DNA from 2 places in the Janthinobacterium longum genome. Region 1 is predicted to be linked to the other one. Evidence: predicted binding sites of a transcription regulator. Region 1 holds the regulator's gene; the other holds the start of a gene.

Region 1 (3,208 bases):
CCCACCTTGGCAGTGCGCAGGTCGCCCAGCAGGTTGTCCTTGTACAGGCGCAGCACGCCGACCACCAGGCCGGCTATCTCGCCGTTCTTGTCCAGCACGGGCGCGACCATCTGCACGATCGGCATGCCGCTGGTCTTGCCCAGCATCGGCTCGGTGATCATGGCCTTGCGGGTGCGCATGACGGTCTGGAAATACGGGCGGTCGCTGACATCGAGAGCGCTGCGCTCCTGCAATTCCGGCACATCGCTGACCAGCTTGCCGCGCGTATCGAGCACCAGCACGTCGTCGAACAGAGCCAGCATGGCGCGCTGTTCATAGTACTGGCGCAACTGGGCCGGCTGCGCCATCAGTGCGGCCGGCTGGCGGCGCGCCGTTTCGGTGATGACGTCGAGCAGCATGCCGAGCTTGTCATCGAGCTCTTCTGCCGTGCGGGATATCATGGCCGTTTGCTGGCTCAGCAGTACCTTGGTGAAATCATCGCGCATGCGTTGCACTTGTACCAGTGTGACCAGGGCAATCATGGCGACCGAAGTAAGGCTGGTCGCCAGCGCGACTTTTGCTTTGATGCCGAGAGGCTTCATATTTTCCTTTGCTTGGCATGCGGCATGTATGTTGTCAGGAATTCTCCTAGCAAAGCGGCAACTTGGCAAGCACCAGCTTGTGGCGCAGTTGCCATGAAAATAAAGGAAGAAAGTGATTTAATGCCGGCATTTCACCGAAATTGGCACACGGCAACCCTGAATGCAGTAAACTCGTTGTTGTATTTTCTTAAAGGTATACGCAATGACACCTGATCTATTGTCCCCAACTCTGCCCATCGTGAGCGTTGAAGCGCTGCGTGCGCGCTGCGCCACTTGCAGCATGCACCAGCTTTGCTTGCCGATGGGCTTGGATGTGGGCGACATGGACCGCCTCGACCAGATCATCGGACGGCGCCGCAAGGTGTTGCGCGGTGCCTCGCTGTTCCGCATTGGCGACGCGTTCCAGAACCTGTATGCGATCCGCCTTGGCCACTTCAAGACCTACCAGATCAATCCCGGTGGAGAGGAACAGGTGACGGGGTTCCAGATGGCCGGCGAATTGCTGGGCATGGACGCCATCAGCGCCGACCGCCATCATTGCAATGCGGTGGCGCTGGAAGACAGTGAAGTGTGCGAAATTCCATTTTCCAGCCTGGAGCAATTGCTGGGCAATATGCCAACCCTGCTGCGCCATTTCCACCGCATGATGAGCCAGGAAATCACGCGCGAGCAAAGCGTGATGCTCTTGCTGGGCAATATGCAGGCGACCCAGCGTTTTGCCGCCTTTATCGTCAACCTGGCCTCGCGCTATGAAGCGCGCGGTTACTCGGGCAGCAAATTCCAGCTGCGCATGTCGCGCGAGGAAATCGGCAACTACCTGGGCCTGACGATCGAGAGCATCAGCCGGCTGCTGTCCAAATTCAAGAAGGAAGGCTGGCTGAGCGTATCGAACCGCGAGATTGAAATCCTGCAGCCGGCCAGACTGAAGGCGATTACGGCCGGTACCGACGTCTGCAAATAATTACAGTTCGCTGTCGGCACGCAAGCTGATGTCGCGCTGGGCCGGCCAGGTCCAGATTCCCGACAGGCGCCATTCGCGCTTGCCGTCTTCCACCAGTACCTGCCAGCGGCTGCGCTCGAGCATCGGCAGCGAGACCGAGAAATTGCCGTCCGCATCGGGCTGCACCATCAGCCGGATGTCTTTTTCCGGCAAGGTCGCGTGCGCCAGGTGCAGCAGCAAGGGCTGCTGGTAAGCCTTGCCAAAGCTGTGCACGGAACCGGTGATGCGCGATTGCGCCACGTCGTAGGCAAGGCTGGTGTCCATCGCCAGGTTGCTGGCCACCGTATCGCGGCGCAGGTCCTGATTGATCGCCTTGCCCTGCTTGTAGTAGTCGCCCACCACCAGCGCATCGGGTTGCGTAAACGCGATATACCCCATAAAGCTGCCGACGACGACCGACAAGCCCGGGCCGATCATCAGCAGCCACGGCCAGCGGTGCTTGTACCAGGGGGCGACGGGAGCTTGCAGTTTGACAGTCTTGGACATTTTTATCTCCCGGGGTCAGACCCGTTGGGTCTGACCCCAGCTTTACGTTGAGTGGATGAAGGCTGGGGTTTGAGGCCAGCTTTATGTTTAGGGTAAGCAAGCAAAAGGCTGGGGTCGGACCTGCAGGGTCCGACCCCTTGTTTAACGCGGCACGATAAACACCGCGCTCTCGCGTACATGCAATGACGGCTCGTCGAGTGATTGCAGCTCGATCTGGATCTTGTTCGAACCTTTTTCTCCGACACCGTGCGGCACGCGCAAACGTACCGGCCAGCCCAGCGTTTCGGTCGGCTGCAGGGTCACTTCCTCGCGCGTCAACAGGGTCAGTCCGGGCAGGCCCGAGACGGCAATTTTGAAGTGCTGCTGCTGTTCGGAAGTATTCATGATCTGCAGGCGATACACGTTTTCGATCATGCCGTCTTCCACTTCGCGGCCCATCGAGCCACGGTCGCGGATCACGTCCATTTTCAAGGGCGTGCGCAGGAACAGCGAGGTACACACGGCGGTGACGATCAGTGCCAGGATCGTGGTGTAGATCAGTACGCGCGGCCGCATGGCGCGCCGGCGGATCTGCTGCGAATTGAAGTTGTTTTCCATCGCATGGTCGGTGCTGTAGCGGATCAGCCCGCGCGGCCGCTCGACCTTGTCCATCACGCTGTTGCAGGCGTCGACGCAGGCGGCGCAGCCGATGCATTCATACTGCAGGCCCTTGCGGATATCGATGCCGGTCGGGCATACCTGTACGCACAGTGTGCAGTCGATACAGTCGCCCAATTTGGTTTGCGTGCCGTCCCTGGCGGCTTTCTTGCTCAGCGCGCCGCGTGGTTCGCCGCGTTTTTCATCATAGGTGATGATCAGGGTGTCCTGGTCGAACATGGCGCTCTGGAAGCGCGCATACGGACACATGTATTTGCACACCTGTTCGCGCAGCCAGCCCGCGTTGCCGTAGGTGGCCAGGCTGTAGAACAGGATCCAGAACCATTCCCAGGGACCGAAATTGAAGGTTCGCACTTCATGTACCAGGTCCTGGATCGGCGTGAAGTAGCCGACGAAGGTAAACCCTGTCCACAGGGCGATCGCGCCCCACACCAGATGCTTGGCCACCTTTTTGCCGGTCTTGCGCAGCGAAGGGCCCTGGCGG
Region 2 (3,208 bases), on a different contig from region 1:
GGCGTTCAGCGTCAGGCGTACCAGCGCGCGGTTTTTCGGCGTGGCCGGCGCGCAAAACAGGGCGCCGTAGATGCCATGTCGCTCCAGTGCCTTGCGCAGCACCAGGGTGTCAGGTTCGGTGCCCGCTTCGAGCGCGATGATCTGCTCGGTGCCGTCGCTGACGTTGTAGCCCAGCTCCAACAGACCCTGGCGCAGATGCATGCTGTGCCGGCGCAGGGCGGCGCGGCGCGCGTCGGCGGCGCAGATAAGATCGAGGGCGGCGTCGAACCATGCCAGTTCGTGCTCGAGCAGGCAGGAGCTGAAAATGGCCGGGCGCGAGGCCGACAGGAAATAGCCCTTGAACTGTGCCGAGCAGGTGATCAGGCCGGCGCGCCCGGCAAACGCCTTCGCCAGCGAGGCGGTACGGAAATGGACCCGGTGTGCCAAGCCCAGTTCGACCACCATGCCAGCTCCTTCAGGCCCGTGCGTACCCAGTGAATGCGATTCGTCGACGATCAGCATGCAGCCGCTGCGCTCGGCAATCTCCACCATCTCCAGCAGCGGCGCCACGCTGCCATTGGTGCTGTACAGCGCGTCAACCACGATGATGCCCGCGCCATGGCGTTCCAGCTGGCGACGCAAATGAACGCAGTCGTTATGCAGGAACGGCACGGCCACCGCCTGCGCCGACTGCACGCCCTCCCACAGCGACGCATGGGCCTGCATGTCCAGGTAGACGGGGATGCCGGGGCCAGCCAGGCTTTGCAGCAGCCCCACATTGGCGGCCCAGCCCGACTGCGCCAGCACGCACGCCTCGCTGTGCAGGAAAGCGGCCAGGCGACGTTCCAGCTGGTGCTGCCGGCTGCCTTCCTGCAGGAACACGGACGACATCAGCATGGCGCCGCCACCGGCAAGCACGCGCGCTTGCGCCGCCAGCAAGCTCGTCTCGCCGGCAATATTCAGATAGTCGTTGCCGGCGAGCATGACTGCATCGGCCGGCATCGCCTGCCATTCGTGCAAGTGCTGGCCGCCCAGCAACTTTTCAATGCGCTCGACATAGTGCTCATCCATGCGTTGGCGGACAAAGGCGGACAACTGCTGTTCGGCGCTGGCCTGGGCAGTGGTATCGAAATGGGAAATGGACAGTCTGGACATGAAGACTCCTTGTAAGGTTGCATGCGGAACTACCGCAACCAACATGCGCGAGTGCTTCTATCGTCATTTGATACAGCTCAATATTTGTCGAGATGGCCCGCCCATTCATCGGAAACAGCCTGATCATGCGGTATTGATTTTTCGCAATTATCCTCCCACAACCATGATGCAAGCGCAGGCTCATACCGGCAAGACGTGGCATGGCAGGCTGTTCCAGCCTTTCATGCACTTCCATGATGCCATCGAACATACGCCGGTGCGGCGCGCCCAGGTACGCCTGCTGGCCATGGGTGGCGCGCTGGGCATGCCGCTGTATTACACGCTGTGGCACTATTATTTTCCGCAGGAATATGAATCGCTGCCGCTGCGCGCGGTCGCCGCCCTGCTGTTCCTGCCGGCCCTGTTTCCTGACCGCTTCAGCAACAGCTGGTTCAGCATCTATCTGTTCGCGGGGCTGACCTTCGAACTGCCCTTCTTTTTCACACTGATGTTCCTGATGAATCACGCCTCGGTGCTGTGGGTGCATTCGCTGCTGGTGGCCCTGATCGTGCTGTTTCACTTCGATACGCGCATCGCGGTGCTCGCTTACCTGAGCGGCACCCTGCTTGCCTGCCTGGTGTTTGCGCAGCTGGGCGATGCAGCTTTCCTGTTTGACGACCGGGTGCGGCAACAACTGCCCGTGCACTGGTTTACCATCATCGTGCTGTCGCTGGTCAAGGTCAGCCGGCATGTGGGCGCGCAGGAAAAGCTGGCCGGACTGGCGGCCGGCCTGGGCAGCGTGGCGCACGAACTGCGCACGCCGCTCGTCAGCGTCGAGGCCAATGTGCGCGGCTTGCAGCGCCAGTTGCCGCGCATTGCCGATCCGCTAGCGCAGGAGACCAGCGCCGCCTGCCTCGACGCACTGGCGCGCATCCAGTTCGAAGTGCGCCACATGCATCACATGATCGACCTGTTCCTGCTCAGCGCCAGTGCCGTCAGCCGCAAGCTTGAAGCGAGCGAAGCGGTGTCCATGCACGAAGCCGTCACGGCCGTGCTGAAACGCTATCCCTTCACCAACAGCGTGCAGCACGAACTGGTGAGGGTCGACCTGCGGTGCGACTTCCAGTTTCCCGGCCAGAGCGAGCTGTGCGTGGTAATCCTGCTGAACCTGCTGCGCAATGCGTTCAAGGGCATACAGCGGGCCGGCAAGGGCCGCGTACGCATCATTATCGATGGCGCGCGCCCCGTGCCGCGCCTGCTGTTCATCGACACCGGCTGCGGCATTGCCACCAGCCGCTTGCCGCTGATCTTCGACCGCTTCTATTCCTATCCCGCACACAACGGCAGCGGCATCGGCCTGGCTTTGTGCCGGCAGATCCTGCAGGCCTGGCATGCGCGCATTCATTGCGTGTCGCGCGAGCATGCGTACGCCATCTTCGTGCTGGAGTTTCCGCAGCCTGTGGCGGACCGTTTTTCTCCTCCGTTTCGAGCAAGGTGACGCATGATACTGCCCGTCCATACCCACCCGACCCTGACCGTCCTGATCGACGACAGCGAGTCCTTCCTGACAAGCCTGGCCTTCCAGCTCGATCCCGCGCTGGCGCGCAAGACCTTCCACGATACCAGCGCGGCCCTGCACTGGCTGCGCCACAGCACACAACAGGGAGAGACCCCGCTGCACGTCAACTTCGACACGCAGAACCTGCCGCCCGACCAGTGCAATGTGGCGCTCGACGTCGAGCGCATCTGGCGCATCAGCGCCCAGCCCCAGCGCTTTGCCACACCGTCGGTGCTGGTAGTCGACTATTCGATGCCACAGATGAATGGCCTGGAATTTTGCCAGGCGGTGCGCGACCTGCCGTGCAAGAAGATTTTATTCACGGGTGCGGCCGATGAAAAAGTGGCGGTCACCGCCTTCAACCGGGGCCTGATCGACCGCTACATCAAGAAGAGCGACGACCATGCGCTCGACATCCTCGAACACGAAATCGTCAACCTGCAGCGCGAATTTTTCCTGCAGCAGTCCGACACCGTGCGCGACCTGCTGGTGCTGCACGACTACCAGTTCCTGCAGGACGAGGCGATGGCGTCGGTG

Evidence for each region. The regulator FNR, encoded in region 1, switches genes on or off when oxygen is low (the NO sensors DNR and NnrR bind a similar motif). The targets are predictions, from matches to a motif close to TTGATNNNNATCAA.
Region 2: cqsA (alpha-hydroxyketone-type quorum-sensing autoinducer synthase) is a predicted target of FNR. The motif match lies at 1,202-1,215, and genes of this name have one in related genera.

Annotation. Positions count from the first base shown of each region.
Region 1 covers NZ_JBNYXQ010000008.1:55,371-58,578, reverse strand. Annotated here, with positions in the region: gene ACQ4WM_RS18980 (HAMP domain-containing sensor histidine kinase) at 1-581, opposite strand, end outside; gene fnr (fumarate/nitrate reduction transcriptional regulator Fnr) at 784-1,542, shown strand; gene ACQ4WM_RS18970 (FixH family protein) at 1,543-2,067, opposite strand; gene ccoG (cytochrome c oxidase accessory protein CcoG) at 2,209-3,208, opposite strand, start outside.
Region 2 covers NZ_JBNYXQ010000001.1:1,433,167-1,436,374, forward strand. Annotated here, with positions in the region: gene cqsA (alpha-hydroxyketone-type quorum-sensing autoinducer synthase) at 1-1,134, opposite strand, end outside; gene ACQ4WM_RS06510 (sensor histidine kinase) at 1,358-2,611, shown strand; gene ACQ4WM_RS06515 (response regulator) at 2,615-3,208, shown strand, end outside.